DNA from 2 places in the Arthrobacter sp. NPDC056727 genome. Region 2 is predicted to be linked to the other one. Evidence: riboswitches for the same ligand, from Rfam matches in the RefSeq annotation. Region 2 holds a riboswitch; the other holds the start of a gene.

Region 1 (9,266 bases), on a different contig from region 2:
GCGTCAGGTGGCCACCAAGGACAGGAAATCCTCGATCCACGTCTGCACCCGGGCGTCGTCCAGGTGCAGACCGTGCCTGCCGCCGTCGACCTGAATCAGCTGTGCGTCCGGAATCAGTTCAGCCATCGCGACGGCGTTGGCAACAGGCGCCAGGGCATCCTCGCTGCCGTGGATGATCAGAGTGGGGGCCTGGATTTGGGGAAGGGCATCCCAGGCGTCATGCAGTCGGCTTGCCCTGAAGTGCCTGCTCTTGACGGCCGCGGAGGCCTGAACCCGGAAGAACGCGCCTACAACGGCAGGATTGTGCTCAACAAAGGCGGGGCTGAAGAACAGCGGCGCCATGCGGGCGGGGTCTCCGCTGGTGAGCGCGGCGGTTGCCGCGGCGCTCCGGGCAGGGCCCCTGGCGTCGCTGGCGCTTGTCGCCGCCAGGACGAGCGAGGCCACCCGGGTAGGGAAATCCACGGCCATCCACTGGGCAGCGCGGCCGCCCATCGAGTGCCCGTAGACATGCGCCCTGCGGACGCCGGCCGCATCAAGAACCGCAGTGGCGTCCGCCGCAAAGGCCCTGGTGGTGTAGTTTTCGGCGCTGCCTTCCGCGCTGGCGCCGATGCCGCGGTGATCGAAACGGATGACCCGGAACGAACGGGCCAGGGCCGGCACCACCGGGTCCCAGCCGGCCATTCCCGTCGCCTGCCCGGCCACGAGCAGCAGGGGTTCGCCGCGCCCTTCCTCGGCCCAGGCAAGCTCCGCGCCGTCGGGGGCCACGGCCTTTTTCAACGTCAGGGTCACCCGTTCAATTTACCCGCAGCTTAAGGGCCGGAATGCTCCAGTCCATCGCGGGCTGCGTTTCGACATTGTTGAACGTGTAAAGGTGGATGCCCGCAAGGGCAGGTTCCGTGACAGCCAGCTCGGAAACCAGCGACCCGGATGAGTAGCTGCCGGCGTTCAGGAGCCTGCGCGCCAGCGGTCCCTTGCGGTTCAGGAATTTCAGCGACGGGCCCACCCCGATCTTGGTGGCCAGCGATATGAGCTTGGCCCGCGGGACGGCCCCGGCCACTCCCGCCCAGATGGGAAGGTCCACGCCCTCGCGGCGGATCAGTTCGGCATACCAGCCGACCCTGGCGGCCGAAAAGCACATCTGGGTGACCACGTTCGAGGCCAGGTGCTGCTTCTCCAGCAGGGCATCGAGCATGTGCAGCTCATTGTGCTTTGGATGCCCTTCCGGATATCCGGCCACACCTATGGCCATGGTCCCGCCGGTCAGCTCGGCGATGTCCTCCATGAGTTGGAAGCTGTTGCCATAGGGGCCGCCGGACTCCGAGGCATCCCCTCCGATCGCGAAGACCTCAGTGATTCCTGCGGCTTGGCAGTCGCGGAGCAGGCCCGCCAGCTGGGCCCGGCTCCCGAGGCTTCGCGCGGCCAGGTGGGGAATCACGTTGTAGCCCAGCTCGCCCAGCCGGACGGAGGCGTGCACCGTGGCCTCCACGCCGTGGTGCGGGAGGCAGGTCACCGTCAGCGTGGATCCGGCCGGAACGTGCCCCTGGATCTTGGGGATGATGCCGTCCGTGGGAATGATCTCCAGGCGCACAGGCAGGTGGTTCAGCACAGGCAAGTGGTTCGTCATGGATACCTCCAGGTCTGGTTGGGCCATTGTCACCGGAGGATGACCGTCCGGTTCCCGGACAGGATTATTCTTCCTTCGGCGTGCCAGCGCACGGCATTCGTCAAGGCCCTGCACTCCGCGTCCTTGCCCACGGACACCAGGTCCGCCGGCGTGTAGGTGTGGTCGACCTCGATCACCTGCTGCGCGATGATCGGGCCCTCATCCAGCTCCGAATTGACGTAGTGTGCCGTGGCGCCGACTGTCTTCACCCCGCGCTCATGCGCCTGGTGGTAGGGCTTTGCGCCCTTGAAGCTGGGCAGGAACGAATGGTGGATATTGATGGCCCTGCCGGTGAGCCGGGCGGTGGCCGAGTCGCTGAGAACCTGCATGTAACGGGCCAGGACCACCAGTTCCACGCCAAGCGCGTCAACGAGTTCAAGCAGCGCCGCTTCCGCTTCGGGCTTGGTAGATGCTGTCACGGGGATGTGGTGGAACGGGACTCCGTGCCAGGCTGCAAGCCCCTCCAGGTCCGGGTGGTTGGACACCACCGCTGCAATCTCCACCGGGAGTTCGCCGTTGCGGGCGCGGACCAGCAGGTCGTTGAGGCAGTGATCGTACTTGGACACCATCACCAGGATGCGCTGCTTGCGGTCGCGCCGCTCCAGGCGCCAGTCCATGTTCCACTCGCCTGCCAGCGGCGCGAAGCTGTCCCGGAGCTGTTCGACGGCGGGCTGTTCGACGGCGGCGGAGTCACCCGCGGGGGCCGCCGAGGCGAAGTGCACCCTCATGAAGAAGTGCCCCGCGCCCCGATCGCCGAACTGTTTGAGGTCGACGATGTAGCACTCCTGCTTGAGCAGGAAATCCGCTACCGACTGGACGATGCCCAGGGAATCCGGGCAGTGGAAGGTGAGCACAAACTCCCCGGTTCCGGGCCCGCGGACCTGGCCGGCCGCCGTCGGCGTTTCCTTGGTCCCGATCATCGCTGGACGCTTTCTTTCTCCTGGTACTGGCTGTCCGCACCTCCGCGCGCGGCGTTTTCCTCAGCGCGCAGTGCGTCCTGGAAGGCCTCGTAGCGGGCAATGTGGGCCGGCCGGCGGCGCAGCACCAGCCAGGCGGCGCCGAGCAGGATGAACCAGACCGGCGTGACCAGAAGTGCGGCCAGGGTGTCGGGCTGCGTGGTGAGGGTCCACAGCACAAAGGCGAAGAACGCGAAGACTACCCAGACCATGGGGATGCCGCCGGGCATCTTGAACTTTGAGGCGCTGTGCAGGTGCGGGCGGCGGCGGCGGAAGGCGATGTAGCTGGCGAGGATGATCGACCAGACGAAGACGAAGCAAACGGCGGAGACGGTGGTGACCATGTCGAACGCCTTGCCGACGTCCTGTCCGGCGTACATGAGCACCACACCGGAAAGCAGCAGCACACAGGACAGGAACAGGGCGTTGCTGGGCACCTTGCGGCGGGACAGGCTGCTGAAGACGGCGGGCGCGTCCCCTTCCTCGGCCAGGCCGTAAACCATGCGCGAGGTGGAGTAGATGCCGGAGTTTGCCGAGGACATTGCCGAGGTCAGCACCACGAGGTTGACCACCGTGGCCGCAGCTCCGAGTCCGGCCAGCGAGAACATGGCGATGAACGGGCTGTGGCCGGCTGCGAACTGGGTCCACGGGGTGACGGACATCAGGATGATGAGGGCGCCCACATAGAAGAGCAGCACGCGCACCGGAATGGAGTTGATGGCCTTGGGCAGGTTCTTTTCCGGGTTCTTCGCCTCGGCGGCCGTGGTGCCCACCAGTTCGATGCCGACGAAGGCGAACACGGCGATCTGGAAGCCGGCCACGAAGCCCATGAATTCGTTGGGGAAGAAGCCGCCGTGGCTCCACAGGTTGGTGAAGCTGGCCTGCCCGGAGTCGCTCTGGAAGCCGGTGAGGATCATGAACATGCCCACGACGATCAGGGCGGCGATGGCGACGATCTTGATGAGGGCGAACCAGAATTCGGTTTCACCGAAGGCCTTGACGGTGGTGAGGTTCAGCAGCAGCAGGATGGCCACGGTGGCGAGGCCCGGGATCCAGAGGGGCAGCCCGGGCCAGAGCTCGCGGGAGTAGCCGGCGATCGCAATGACGTCGGCGATTCCGGTGATCACCCAGCAGAACCAGTAGGTCCATCCGGTGAAAAAGCCAGCCCAGGGACCCAGCAGGTCAGCGGCGAAATCGCTGAAGGACTTGTAGTTGAGGTTGCTGAGCAGCAGCTCGCCCATGGCGCGCATAACGAAGAAGAGCATGAAGCCGATGATCATGTACACGAAGATCACGGACGGCCCGGCCGCGGAAATGGTCTTGCCGGAGCCCATGAACAGGCCGGTGCCGATGGCGCCGCCGATAGCGATCAGCTGGATGTGGCGGTTGCTCAGCTGCCGTTCGAGGCGCGGAGCCTCGCTGGCCGGGGACGCAGGAGGGTGAATCGTCATAAGGAACTCCATTGTTCAAGTGGCACCAAATGGCCACACTGACAGGGTTCCTCCCCGCTCTGTACTGGACCTGAGAGATTCCGCGGACATGGTTGACCGCTTTGCACCTTCGGTGAGCCGGGCACGCCCGGCTGCTTTTCAGAGTTGCCTCGCCGCGGCGGTACGTGGGCCTGAGAGTTTCCTGGGGAGGGTTTGCTCCTACGGCGCCTGCTGATGTACCGGCAGGGCTCTCCCGCCGCAGATCGTAAGCATTTTCAATTATGGACGGCGAGAGCCGCGATCCTGCTGGAAGTCCGGCCCGCGCCGGTCAGCCCAGCCCCGCTAGCCACCGGACTCAGTGTGGTCTTGGTCACGAAGAATTGTCAAACCCGGCCCCCGGCGGGATCTGCCGCAGCGCGTTTTGGCATTCGCCGCACAGTGCTGTACATTGTGAGCCGAATCACCCACATTTTCATAGCCTTTCGAACCGTGGCGGGAGAGTCCTCCCAGTCATCCATCGGGCAGGCGCCGTAGGAGCAAATCCTCCCCAGGAATCTCTCAGGCCCCAGTACCGCCGCGGCGAGGCAACTCTGGAAAGCAGCCAGGCATTGTTTGGCTCACCGACGGTGCAAGCGGACATCCACGTCTGCGGAATCTCTCAGGTCCAATACAGAGCGGGGAGGAACCCAACCCATGCCGTGCCATCCGTGGCCGGCCAGACCTGGAGTTCCTCATGACGATTCAATCTCTTCCGTCAACGTTTGCGGACCGGCATATCGGCGCCCGGCGCCAGGCCGATATCGACACCATGCTCAAAAACGTCGGCTATGACACGGTCGATGGCCTGGTTGATGCTGCCGTTCCGGCATCCATCCGCCAGGAAAACGCCCTGCGGCTCACCGCTGCGCTGAGCGAAGTTGAGGTCCTGGCCGAGCTTCGCCGGCTTGCCGCCAAGAACAAGACCGCCGTGCAGATGATCGGCCAGGGCTACTACGACACCGTGACGCCGCCGGTGATCCGCCGCAACATCCTCGAAGCCCCCGCCTGGTACACGGCCTACACGCCGTACCAGCCGGAAATCTCCCAGGGCCGGCTCGAGGCGCTGCTGAACTTCCAGACCATGGTCCAGGACCTCACCGCACTGCCCATCGCCAACGCTTCCCTGCTGGACGAAGCCACCGCCGTGGCCGAGGCCGTCCTGCTCATGCGCCGCGCCAACAAGAGGAACGACGGCAAGACCGTCCTGGACGCCGACTGCCTCCCCCAGACCATCGCCGTCGTCAAGGGCCGTGCTGAAGCACTCGGCTTCGAGGTGGAGGTCGCAGACCTTTCCCAGGGGCTTCCCGACGGCGACATCAACGGCGTCGTGCTCCAGCAGCCCGGCGTTTCGGGCCGGGTCTTCGACCATTCCGAGGTGATCGCCGCCGCCAAGGAGCGCGGCGCCCTGGTGACGGTTGCCGCCGACCTGCTGGCCCTGACCCTCATCACTCCCCCGGGCGAACAGGGCGCCGACATCGCCGTCGGAACCGCCCAGCGCTTCGGCGTGCCGCTGTTCTTCGGCGGACCGCACGCCGCCTACATCGCCGTCCGCACCGGCATGGAGCGCACCCTTCCCGGCCGCATCGTCGGTGTCTCCAAGGACAATGCCGGCGCCCCCGCCTACCGGCTGGCCCTGCAGACCCGCGAGCAGCACATCCGCCGCGAAAAGGCCACCTCCAACATCTGCACCGCGCAGGCACTGCTGGCCATCGTGTCGTCCTTCTACGCCGTCTACCACGGCCCCGACGGCCTGAAGGCCATCGCCGAGACCGTGCACAACAACGCCCGCGTCCTGGCAACCGCTTTGAAAAAGGCTGGCCGCGAACTGGCCGCCGAGTCCTTCTTCGACACCCTCACCGTCCGCGTCCCGGGCAAGGCCGCCAAGGTCATCACCGCCGCGGAGGCGCGCGGCATCAACCTCCGCTTCATCGACGCGGACACCGTGGGCGTCTCCATCGATGAGACGACGACGGCGGCAACGCTTTCCGCTGTTGCCGTCGCCTTCGGCGCCGGTCCGGTAGGGGACGCGGCGGGCCTTGAGCTGCCCGAGGCTGTGCTGCGCACCTCGGACTACCTGCAGCACCCGGTGTTCAACACGCACCGCTCCGAAACCCAGCTGCTGCGCTACATCCGCAGGCTGTCCGACCGGGACCTGGCGCTGGACCGCACGATGATCCCGCTGGGCTCCTGCACCATGAAGCTGAACGCCACCGCAGAGATGGAGGCCATCTCCTGGCCGGAGTTCGCCTCGATCCACCCGTTCGCCCCGGATTCCCAGACCGAGGGCTGGCGCGAACTCATCGGCGGTTTGGAAGCCGACCTCGCCGAAATCACCGGTTACGACCAGGTGTCCATCCAGCCCAACGCCGGGTCCCAGGGCGAGCTCGCCGGCCTGCTGGCGATCCGCGGCTACCACCTCTCCCGGGGCGAAGGGCAGCGCAACATCTGCCTCATCCCCGCCTCGGCGCACGGCACCAACGCGGCCTCGGCCGTGCTGGCCGGCATGAAGGTGGTGGTGGTGGCCACCGCCGCCGACGGCACCATCGACCACACGGACCTGTACGCCAGGATCGAGGCCAACAAGGATGCGCTCTCGTGCATCATGATCACCTACCCGTCCACGCACGGGGTGTACGACGGCGATGTCCGCGAGGTCTGCGACGCTGTCCACGCGGCCGGCGGCCAGGTCTACGTGGACGGTGCGAACCTCAACGCGCTGGTCGGGTTGGCGCAGCCGGGCAAGTTCGGCGGCGATGTCTCGCACCTGAACCTGCACAAGACCTTCTGCATCCCGCACGGCGGCGGCGGTCCCGGCGTCGGCCCCGTCGCCGCGAAGGCGCACCTTGCCCCGTTCATGCCGGGTGACGCCAACAACGCTTCTTCCGAAAACGCAGGAGAGGGGCACGGCGTTGCGATCAGCGCGTCGCGGTTCGGTTCGGCCGGCGTGTTGCCCATCTCCTGGGCGTACGTGAAGCTCATGGGCGGCCAGGGCCTGACCGAGGCCACCAGGTCGGCACTCCTCGCGGCGAACTATGTCGCGGCGCGGCTGGACGAGTTCTTCCCGGTCCTCTACACCGGGGACAGCGGGCTGGTGGCGCACGAGTGCATCCTGGACCTGCGCGGCCTCACGGCCAAGACCGGGGTCACCGCCGAGGATGTGGCCAAGCGCCTCATCGACTTCGGCTTCCACGCGCCCACGCTCGCGTTCCCGGTGGCCGGCACCCTGATGGTGGAGCCCACCGAGTCCGAGGACCTGGCCGAGATCGACCGGTTCATCGACGCGATGATCACCATCCACGCCGAGATCGAGCAGGTGGCCAACGGCGACTTCAGCCTGGAAAACTCGCCGCTGCGCAACGCACCCCACACGGCAGCCGCCGTCGTCAGTTCCGACTGGAAGCGTTCGTACCCGCGCGAGCAGGCCGCCTTCCCGGTGTCCTCGCTCCGGCAGGACAAGTACTTCCCGCCGGTGGGCCGCATCGACGGCGCAGCCGGCGACCGCAACCTGGTCTGCTCCTGCCCGCCCCTCGAAGCGTTCGAGGACAACACAGCAGACTTCGAGAACTAAGGACCTCCCATGACCGAGAATTACACCGCCCTTTACGACCAGCACAAGAAAGCCGGCGCTTCCTTCACCGACTTCGGCGGCTGGCAGATGCCCCTCAAATACGAATCCGAACTCGCCGAACACCATGCCGTGCGCAACGCCGCCGGCCTGTTCGACCTTTCCCACATGGGCGAAGTCTGGGTCACCGGCCCTGACGCCGCGGCCTTCCTGGACTATGCCCTGGCCGGCAAGCTGTCCGCCATCGCCGTCGGTAAGGCCAAGTATTCACTGATCTGCGACGCCGACGGCGGCATCATCGATGACCTGATCTCTTACCGCCGCGGGGAGGAAAAGTACCTCGTGGTGCCCAACGCGGGCAATGCAAGCAAGGTGGCCGCTGCCCTCGCCGAGCGCGCGGCGAACTTCGACGTCGCCGTCGAGGACGTCTCGTCGGAAATTTCGCTGATCGCGGTGCAGGGGCCCAACGCGGAGGCCATCCTTCTGCAGCTGGTCCCGGCCGAGCAGCACTCCCTGGTGACGGAGCTGAAGTACTACGCGGCTGTTGAGGTGGGGATTGCCGTCAGCGGCGCCATCCAGACCCTGCTGCTGGCCCGCACGGGCTATACCGGAGAAGACGGCTTCGAAATCTACGTGCCCAACGACGATGCGCCCGGCCTCTGGGAGTCCCTGCTCGAGGCCGGCGAAGGGCACAACCTGATCCCGGCCGGACTCGCCGCACGCGACTCGCTGCGCCTGGAAGCCGGCATGCCGCTCTACGGCAACGAACTCTCGCGCCGCGTCAACGCCTACTCGGCGGGACTCGGTCCGGTGGTTTCGCTGGCCAAGGAGAGCGACTTCGTGGGCAAGCAGGCGCTGGCCGACCTCAAGGCAGCAGGCGTCGGTTCCACCATTGGCCAGAAACTTGTGGGCCTGAAGGGCACCGGCCGGCGCGCCGCCCGCGGCCACTACCCGGTCCTCAAGGACGGCACCCTGATCGGCGAGGTCACCTCCGGACAGCCTTCCCCCACCCTCGGTTACCCGGTCGCCATGGCCTATGTCGACGTCGAGCATTCCGAAGTCGGCACGGTCCTGGACGTCGACCTGCGCGGCAAGCCCGAGCGGTTCGAAGTCGTCGCCCTGCCGTTCTACAAGCGCCAAAAGTAACCATCCACGAACTTCTAAAGACAAAGGAATTGAAATGAGCAAGGTTGTTGCTGAACTGAAGTACTCCGCCGAGCACGAATGGGTTGCCGTTGACGGGTCCGGGCCCGTGGGGATCGGGATCTCCGCCGTGGCTGCCGACGCCCTGGGCGATATCGTGTACGTGGACCTGCCCGAGGTGGGCGCCACCGTCACGGCAGGCGAAACCTGCGGCGAGGTGGAGTCCACCAAGTCCGTCTCGGACCTCTACGCCCCGGTCACGGGCGAGGTCACCGAAGTCAACGACGGCGTCGTCGCGGACCCGGCGCTCATCAACAGCGACCCCTACGGCGCCGGCTGGCTGTTCAAGGTAGCCGTCACGGACGAGGGCCCGCTGATGTCGGCCGAGGAATACGCGGCAGCAAACGGCGGCGAACTGTAGCTTCCCGCTCCTCCCCTCCCGGAAACTTAACCTCCCCAGCCCGAACCGA
Region 2 (9,266 bases):
GCTCGATGCAGGGCACCTGCACCAGCCCGCCGATCGGATCACAGGTCAGCCCGAGGTTGTGCTCCATCGCGATTTCCGCGGCGTTCTCCACCTGCGCCGGCGAGCCGCCCATCACCTCCGCAAGCCCGGCCGCCGCCATCGACGACGCCGAACCCACCTCGCCCTGGCAGCCCACCTCCGCCCCGGAGATCGACGCCTGCTCCTTATACAGCACCCCGACGGCGCCGGCGGCGAGCAGGAAACGGACCACCACGTCGTCGCGGTCCTCCTGCGTCGCCCGGTCCATGCCGGGCGCGAAATGCAGCGCGTAGTACAGCACGGCCGGGATGATCCCGGCGGCGCCATTGGTCGGGGCGGTCACCACACGCCCGCCCGAGGCATTCTCCTCGTTGACCGCCAGGGCGATCAGGTTCACCCACTCCTGCCAGTACTTCGGGTCCCGGTGGTTCCCTCCGTGGTCACCGCCTTCCTTCAGCAGGCGTTCGTGCCAGTCAGGAGCACGACGGCGGACCTTCAGCCCGCCGGGCAGCAGCCCCTCCCGCTTCAGGCTGGTATCCACGCACCCCTCCATCACCGAATAGATGTGCAGCAGGCCCTCGCGGATCTCCGCCTCGGAGCGGGACGCGCACTCGTTGACCAGCATGATGTCCGCGATCGACAGGCCCTGGGCACGGCAATGCTCCAACAGCTCCGCCGCGGTCCGGAACGGCAGCGGCAGTTCGTTCTTCGACGCCTCCAGCTCCTGCTGCGCCGCCTCCTCCTCGCCCTCCCGGACAATGAACCCGCCGCCGACGGAGAAGAACGTCGCCTGGTGAAGCACGTTCCCTCCGTCGTCGAACACCGTGAACGTCATGCCATTGGTGTGCCGCGGCAGCACAGTCAGCGGCCGCAGCACCATGTCCTCCACCCCATACGGCAACGGCACCGAACCGGCCAGCTGCAGGGTCCCGGTCTCCGCGATCGACGCCAGCCGTTCTTCGACCTCATCGGGAAGGATCAGCTCGGGGTGGTACCCCTCCAGGCCCAGCAGAACCGCCGTCATGGTGCCATGCCCGTGCCCGGTGGCAGCGAGCGAACCGTACAGGTCCACCCGCAGCGACGCCACGCTGTCCAGTTTGCCGGAGGATTTGAGCTCCCCGGCAAAGACGGCAGCGGCACGCATCGGCCCAACGGTGTGCGAACTCGAGGGCCCGATCCCAATGGAAAAGAGATCAAAGACTCCAACGGCCATAAAACAATCCTAACTAGACACGGGTGAGGGTGAGGGCGGAGTTTTTGTACAGATAATGGCCGCTAAAGGGCCTCGAACCCGCGACATCTGTACAAAAACTCCACCCTCGGGGGTCAGCCGAGGTTCGCGACGCCCGGGTAGAGGGGGTGGGCTTCGGCCAGTGCCTCCACGCGGTTGCGCAGCCCGGACAGGTCCACGCCGGCGTCGGCGGTCAGCGCCTCGGCGATGATGTCCGCAACCTCGGCGAAGGCGGCTTCGCCGAAGCCGCGGGTGGCCAGGGCCGGGGTGCCAATTCGCAGCCCGGAGGTGACCATCGGCGGGCGCGGGTCGAACGGCACGGCGTTGCGGTTGACGGTGATGTCGATCGCCGCGAGGCGGTCCTCGGCCTGCTGCCCGTCGAGCTCGCAGTTCCGCAGGTCCACCAGCACCAGGTGCACGTCCGTTCCGCCGGAGACCACGGAGATGCCCTTCGCGGTGACGTCGGGCTGGACCAGGCGCTCGGCCAGGATCCGGGCGCCGGCGAGCACGCGCTCCTGGCGCTCCTTGAACTCCTCGGACGCGGCGATCTTGAAGGCCACGGCCTTGCCCGCGATCACGTGCTCCAGCGGACCGCCCTGCTGGCCCGGGAACACGGCCGAGTTGATCTTCTTGGCGACGTCGGCGTCGTTGGTCAGGATGATGCCGCCGCGGGGACCGGCGAGGGTCTTGTGCGTGGTGGACGTGGTGACGTGCGCGTGCGGGACCGGGGACGGGTGCAGCCCGGCGGCGACGAGCCCGGCGAAGTGCGCCATGTCCACCATGAGGTAGGCCCCCACGGAATCGGCGATCCGGCGGAATTCGGCGAAGTCCAGCTGCCGGGCGTACGCGGACCAGCCGGCCACGATGAGATGCGGCTTGTGCTCCTGGGCCAGGCGCTCCACCTCGGCCATGTCGATCCGGTGGTCATCCTCGCGGACCCGGTACGGGATCACGTTGTAGAGGCGGCCGGAGAAGTTGATCCGCATGCCGTGGGTCAGGTGCCCGCCGTGGGCCAGGTTCAGGCCCATGATGGTGTCGCCCGGCTTGATCAGGGCGTGCATCACCGACGCGTTCGCCTGCGCACCGGAGTGCGGCTGCACGTTCGCGTATTCGGCGCCGAACAGGGCCTTGACCCGGTCGATCGCCAGTTGCTCGATCACGTCGACATGCTCGCAGCCGCCGTAGTACCGCTTGCCCGGGTAGCCCTCGGCGTACTTGTTGGTCAGCACCGACCCCTGCGCCTGCATCACCGCGGCAGCGGTGTGGTTCTCCGACGCGATCATTTCCAGGCCGGTGCGCTGGCGGCCGAGTTCGTCGTCGATCTTTACCGCGATCTCAGGATCCAGCTCCGCCAGGTCAGCGTTCAGGCTTGGGGACACGACCTGCTCAAACACCGCGGCCGCGGCCTGTGCCGCGCTCACAGCTCGCCGCCGTTCTTGGCAGCGTAGTCCTCGGCCGACAGCAGCGGGCCCTCGGACTCGGCTGCCACCTTGAACAGCCAGCCGGCACCGTACGGGTCGCTGTTGATCAGGGCGGGATCCTCGATGACCGTCGCGTTGATCTCCGTGACCTCTCCCGTGACCGGGGCGTACAGGTCCGAGACCGACTTGGTGGACTCCACCTCGCCGCACGTCTCGCCCGCGGTCACGGCCGAGCCGATCTCGGGCAGGTCCACGTAAACAATGTCGCCGAGGGCGTCTGTGGCCACGGCGGAGATGCCAATAGACACCACGTTCCCATCCTCCCGGGAAACCCACTCGTGCTCGTCGGAATACTGCAGTTCAGCGGCAACTTTTGCCATGTTTTTTCCTAACTGTTGGAATCTGTTGTCTGGTACAGCGCCTGGCTTGGGTGGCGGCTGAGGGAACTCCTCCGCGTGCTCGGTCGCGTAGGCGCCCGCTGAGCGGACGCGACGCTCCCTTAGACGCACGCTTCCGGAGACCCCTCACCCGCCGCAATCAAGTTCAGTTATGGGGCCAACAGTTCTTCGAAAAGAACCCGTGGCAATCGCCTTCTGACTCCAGCGGCCGTCAGGCTCAGCAACCTCAACCCCCAATGATCGAGCTTGGCGAGGGTACAACTCAGCGGTCTGGTTTCGAGAGGACTCAACCGACGGCGCCCCCTCCCCCAGCACCTTTGGCTTACGAAGGCGCTGGCCCGGGACAGTTCCTACCCAACATCGAAAGTGAGCAGCCGGCCCCCTTAGGGGCTGGCATCCGGAAACGTGCTCCCCACCGTCTCCCTAACCTCGCAAGCTCGGCCAGGGAACCCTGACGGCGTGGGCCCATAAGGGAGCGTCACGTCCGCTCAGCGGGCGTCTACGCGACCGAGCACGCGGAGGATGTCAGCCCCGACGGAGCCGGTGCCGGGAACGGCACTAGGGGGCAGGACTGGTTGGGCTACTTGGAGCGCTTGTAGAAAGGCAGTGCGACGACTTCGAACGGCTCCGCCTTGCCCCGCAGGTCGATGTCCAGTGCCGTGCCGGGTTCGGCGTAGGCGACGTCGACGTAGGCCATGGCGACCGGGTAGCCAAGGGTCGGGCTGGGCTGGCCGGAGGTGACTTCGCCGACCACGTTGCCGTCCTTGAGCACCGGATAGTGCCCGCGGCCGGCGCGGCGGCCCAGGCCCTTGAGGCCCACGAGCTTGCGGCCCGTGGTGGAGCCGGCTCCCGCTTCCTTCTTGGCGGCCAGCGCGGCTTTGCCCACGAAGTCGCCTTCCTTGGACAGCGCGACGACGGGGCCCAGGCCGGCGGCGAACGGGTCGCCCTCGAGGGACAGCTCGTTGCCGTACAGGGGCATCCCTGCCTCGAGGCGGAGCGAATCACGGGAGGCGAGTCCGGACGGCGTCAACTCCCCCTCGTCCGCAATGGCGACGATGGCCTGCCAGAGTCCGGAGGCGCCGTCGTTCTCCACGAAGATCTCGAAGCCGTCCTCACCGGTGTAACCGGTGCGTGCCAGCAGCAGGTTCCGGCTGGCGCCGCCCACCAGGAAGGGAACCTCGACGGCGGCGTAGTACTTCAGCCCGGTCACAAGCCCGTGCTGGGCTGCCGGGACGAGGCGCAGGAGGATCTCCTCGGCCTTGGGACCCTGCACGGCGATCAGCGACGTCTCGGCGGAAGCGTCCTCCACGGTGACATCAAAGTTTGCGGCCCTGTCCGCGAGGGCCGCGGACACCACCTTGGCGTTGCCGGCGTTCGGGACCACCAGGAACCTGTCGGTGCTGTTTTCTGCGCCCCCAGCCGCAGACGGGCGGCGGTACACGATGAGGTCGTCGATGATGCCGCCGTCCTCGTTGCAGATCAGCGAGTACTTGGCCTTGCCGACGGCCATGGCGGAGATCTTGCCGGCCAGGGCGTAGTCGAGGAACGCGGCCGCATCAGGGCCGGTCACCCAGACTTCTCCCATGTGCGAGAGGTCGAAGATGCCGGCCGAGTTACGGACGGCGTGGTGCTCGGCCAGTTCGGAGCCGTACTTGAGCGGCATCTGCCAGCCGCCGAAGTCGGTGAAGGAGGCGCCCAGCTTCTTGTGCTCCTCGAAGAGGGCGGTGTAGTTCTCAGTCATTGAGGAATCCTTTGGGGGTGCTGGTTGGGCAGGCCGAAGTCCGGCTTCGGCCTGCCCAACCACCGGACAAATCTAGTTCTCGAACGCTTCGATCGGAGGGCAGGAGCAGACCAGGTTGCGGTCACCCGCGGCGCCGTCAATGCGGCCCACGGGCGGGAAGTACTTGTCCTGCTTGTGGGTGTGCCCGGGGAAGACGGCCTGTTCGCGCGGGTAGGCGCGGTCCCAGTCGGAGCTGATCGCAGCGGCCGCGGTGTGCGGTGCGTTGCGCAGCGGGCTGTTCTCCACCGTGAAGTCGCCGTTGGCCACCTGGTCGATCTCGCCGCGGATGGCGATCATGGCCTTGATGAACCGGTCGATCTCGCCCAGGTCCTCGGACTCGGTGGGCTCCACCATCAGGGTGCCGGCCACCGGGAACGCGAGCGTGGGCGCGTGGAAGCCGTAGTCGATGAGGCGCTTGGCCACGTCCTCGGCGGTGACCCCTGTCTTCGCGGTGAGTTCTCGCAGGTCCAGGATGCACTCGTGTGCCACGAGACCGCCTTCGCCGGTGTAGAGGACGGGGAAGAAGTCGTTCAGGCTGGCTGCAACGTAGTTGGCGGCGAGGAGCGCGGACTTGGTGGCTTCGGTCAGGCCGGCCCCGCCCATCAGCTTCACGTACGCCCAGGAGATGGGCAGAACGCCGGCGGAGCCATAGCGCGAGGCGGAGATCGGAACGTCGTTGCCTTCGGTCCAGGTGGTCGCGTCGCCTGGCATGAACGGGGCAAGGTGCGCCTTGGCCGCGACGGGGCCGACGCCGGGTCCGCCGCCGCCGTGCGGGATGCAGAAGGTCTTATGCAGGTTCAGGTGCGAGACATCGCCGCCGAACTTGCCCGGCTGCGCCAGCCCCACCAGCGCGTTGAGGTTCGCACCGTCAACGTAGACCTGGCCGCCGGCCGCGTGGACAGCGTCGCAGACCTCGCGGACATCGCCGTCGTACACCCCGTGGGTGGACGGGTAGGTGATCATGATGCACGAGAGCGCATCCTTGTTGGCCTCGATCTTGGCGTACAGGTCCGTGTGGTCGATCGTGCCGTCTGCGGCGGTGGCCACCACCACCACCTTCATGCCGGCCAGCACTGCAGACGCGGCGTTGGTGCCGTGCGCGGAGGCCGGGATCAGGCAGATGTTGCGCTGGTCGTCACCGCGGGAGAGGTGGTAGCCGCGGATCGCCAGCAGTCCGGCGAGCTCACCCTGCGAGCCGGCGTTGGGCTGGATGGACACCTGGTCGTAGCCGGTGATCTCGGTCAGCTGCGCCTCAAGGTCGGCAATCAGTTCGCGCCAGCCCTCGGTCTGGGAATCCGGGGCGAACGGGTGGATCGAGGTGAACTCCGGCCAGGAGATGGCCTCCATCTCTGCGGTGGCGTTCAGCTTCATGGTGCACGAGCCCAGCGGGATCATGGTCCGGTCCAGCGCCAGGTCACGGTCGGAGAGCTTCCGGATGTAGCGCAGCAGCTGGGTTTCGGAGCGGTGCGTGTTGAAGACCGGGTGCTGCAGGTACGCCGAGGAGCGCTCGACGGCGGCCTCCAGGGCGAAACCGTCAGCCGCCTCCACTGCGGTGGCGCCAAAGACGGCCAGGACCCCGGCGACGACGGCCGGCGTCGTGGTTTCATCCGCGGAGATGCCAACGGTGTCGGCATCGATGCTGCGCAGGTTGATGCCCTTCTGCTCGGCCGCGGCGATGATGCCGGCGGCCTTGCCCGGGACGGAAACCGTCACGGTGTCGAAGAAGCTGGTGTGCAGGACTTCCAGCCCGGCAGCGGCAAGCGACGCGGCGAGAACCCTGGCGTGGCCGTGGGCGGTTTCAGCGATCGCCTTCAGGCCCTCCGGCCCGTGGTAGACGGCGTACATCGAGGCGACGATGGCCAGCAGTGCCTGCGCCGTGCAGATGTTGGACGTGGCCTTCTCGCGGCGGATGTGCTGCTCGCGCGTCTGCAGCGCCAGGCGGTACGCCGGAACACCGGCGTTGTCCTTGGAGACGCCCACGAGGCGGCCGGGCAGGGAGCGTTCAAGCCCCTTCTGCACGGCCATGTAGGCCGCGTGCGGACCGCCGAAGAACAACGGAACGCCCAATCGCTGGGCGGAGCCGACGGCGATGTCGGCACCCTGCTCGCCCGGAGGCGTGATCAGGGTCAGGGCCAGCAGGTCGGCGGCAACCGTCACCAGCGCACCGCGCTCCTTGGCGGCGGCGATCACGCCGGAGTGATCGAAGACCCGGCCGGAAACGCCGGGCTGCTGGAGCACGACGCCGTTGATGTCGCCGTCGGGAAGCCCCTGGGAAAGGTCAGCCACTTCCACCTCGAAGCCGAGGGCCTCGGCGCGCCCCCTGACGATCGCAATGGTCTGCGGAAGGCAGTCGGCGTCCAGGACGGTCTTGCCGTCCTTGGCATCCTTGTTCTTGTTCGCCCGGCGCATCAGCAGCACAGCCTCGGCCACGGCCGTTGCTTCGTCCAGCAGGGAAGCGTTGGCGATGGGCAGGCCCACCAGGTCCTGGACCATGGTCTGGAAGTTCAGCAGCGCCTCGAGCCGGCCCTGGGAGATTTCCGGCTGGTACGGCGTATAGGCCGTGTACCAGGCGGGGGCCTCGAGGATGTTGCGGCGGATCACCGGCGGCGTCACGGTGTCGTAGTAGCCCTGGCCGATCATCTGGACCGCGGTCTTGTTCTTGGCCGCCAGCTTTCGGAGTTCGGCGAGCACCTCAACTTCGCTCAGCGCCGGGGCGAGCTCCAGCGCGGAGTCCTGCCGGATGTCGTTGGGCACTGCCGTATCAACCAGCGCGTCGACGGTGTCGTAGCCGACGGCCTTGAGCATTGCTTCGACGTCGGCCTGGCGGCGGGCGCCAATATGCCGGTCGACGAAGGACGAGGAGGCTGAACTAACGGTCAAAAGGAACTCCATAACTAAGGCGGCGCAGGGTACGCCACATTGATTCGGGTTCCTCCCCGCTCTGTATTGGACCTGAGAGTTTCCGCGTAGCCGCGCCTTCGCACAGCCTCGCTTGCACCGTCGGTGAGCACAGCACGCCCTGAACCGTCCGCGCCGAGGCGGGACACTCCAAGCGGGCAGCCTGCTGCTCTCCAGAGTTGCCTTGCCGCGGCGGTACGTGGGCCTGAGAGATTCCTGGGGAGGTTTTGCTCCTACGGCGCCTGCTTGTACCTACTTGCAGGACTCTCCCGCCGCAGATCAAAGGCATATTAAATTGAGCGGTGACAGCTGTCACAGAGGCTATTGTCCTACGCCGGGTTCGCGTCTGCAAACTGTGTCGGCACAGGGCTGACGCGCCCCGCGGCCGGCCGCCACGGCAGGCCTCGATCGAGATCGCCGGAACACTTCCCAGTCGCCGGAACGTTCCGGCGACTGGGATGCTTTCCGGCGATTTCGACGGCGGGCGGCGGGCCCCGCTCCGGCCCGCGCCCACTCGGGAGGCCTACCCCCGCAGCCGGTCAAGGGCGGCAAGGAGGCTCTCGACGTCGGCCGCGGTCTCGGACGGCGTCGCTGCCGGGCCGATGGACAGCATGGCGTTGAAGTAGAGCCCGTCACCCATGTACAAAACGGCCTTGGCCAGGCCCGGTCCCACATCGCGGGCGATCTCGTCGAGCCACCGCTGCTGGATGTGGGCAAACCGGCGCCGGGTCCCCTCATGCGCCACCTCGGCGAGCCTTGTGGCGGCGACGATGGCGCGGTCCAGTGGCGTGTCCGCCCAGACCGACGACTTGATGAAGTAGGCCGCAGCACCCTCGGGAGCCTTAGCCATGGCCCGGGCGTCGGCCTCCGCGAATTCGTCCAGCCGGTCCAGAAGGACGCCGATCAGCGCTTCCTTGTTTGGAAAGTGGTACAGGAGCCCGCCCTTGGAGACGCCGGCGCGCGCGGCCACGGCGTCCAGGGTGGCGGCCCGCTCCCCCACCTCGATCAGCAGGGATTCGAAGGCATCGAGGACTGCGCCGCGGGCGACCGGTTTTCTGGGCATGGCCTCCATCATGCCCCGTTCCGTCGGCAGGTTTATAACTGTACCGTCTAGACGGTACAGTTATTTCATGACCATCCACTCCGTCGCCACCCCGAAGCCCGCCGACGCCGGCCGGGCGTCACACAAGAGCCGCGACTGGTTCGCCCTGGCCCTGCTCATGTTCCCGGTCCTGCTGGTGGCCGTGGACAACACGGCGCTGACGTTCGCCCTTCCTGCGATCGCCCGCAGCCTGGACCCCTCGGGGGTGCAGCTTTTGTGGGTGGTGGATGCCTACGCACTTGTCCTCGCCGGACTCCTGGTGGCCATGGGCAGCCTCGGCGACAGGATCGGGCGCCGCCGGCTGCTCCTGATCGGCATCTCGGGCTTTGCGGCGGTCTCCGCGGCCTCCGCTTTCGCGCCGAACGCCGAATGGCTCATTGCAGGCCGCGCCGCCCTCGGATTCTTTGGCGCCATGCTC

Evidence for each region. A riboswitch is a leader RNA that binds a small molecule or an ion and turns the genes downstream of it on or off. The one in region 2 is predicted to bind glycine.
Region 1: linked by a shared signal. The riboswitch ahead of gcvP (aminomethyl-transferring glycine dehydrogenase) and the one ahead of gcvP (aminomethyl-transferring glycine dehydrogenase) in region 2 are both predicted to bind glycine.

What each region holds. Positions count from the first base shown of each region.
Region 1 is NZ_JBHTZA010000034.1:147-9,412, forward strand. It holds gene ACFRAH_RS22380 (alpha/beta fold hydrolase) at 4-789, opposite strand; gene ACFRAH_RS22385 (methylenetetrahydrofolate reductase) at 794-1,624, opposite strand; gene purU (formyltetrahydrofolate deformylase) at 1,654-2,583, opposite strand; gene cycA (D-serine/D-alanine/glycine transporter) at 2,580-4,070, opposite strand; glycine riboswitch at 4,219-4,315, opposite strand; glycine riboswitch at 4,533-4,633, shown strand; gene gcvP (aminomethyl-transferring glycine dehydrogenase) at 4,783-7,656, shown strand; gene gcvT (glycine cleavage system aminomethyltransferase GcvT) at 7,666-8,799, shown strand; gene gcvH (glycine cleavage system protein GcvH) at 8,834-9,217, shown strand.
Region 2 is NZ_JBHTZA010000002.1:13,568-22,833, reverse strand. It holds gene ACFRAH_RS01900 (L-serine ammonia-lyase) at 1-1,231, opposite strand, end outside; gene glyA (serine hydroxymethyltransferase) at 1,345-2,670, opposite strand; gene gcvH (glycine cleavage system protein GcvH) at 2,667-3,050, opposite strand; gene gcvT (glycine cleavage system aminomethyltransferase GcvT) at 3,649-4,809, opposite strand; gene gcvP (aminomethyl-transferring glycine dehydrogenase) at 4,882-7,740, opposite strand; glycine riboswitch at 7,930-8,028, opposite strand; gene ACFRAH_RS01875 (TetR/AcrR family transcriptional regulator) at 8,270-8,809, opposite strand; gene ACFRAH_RS01870 (MFS transporter) at 8,877-9,266, shown strand, end outside.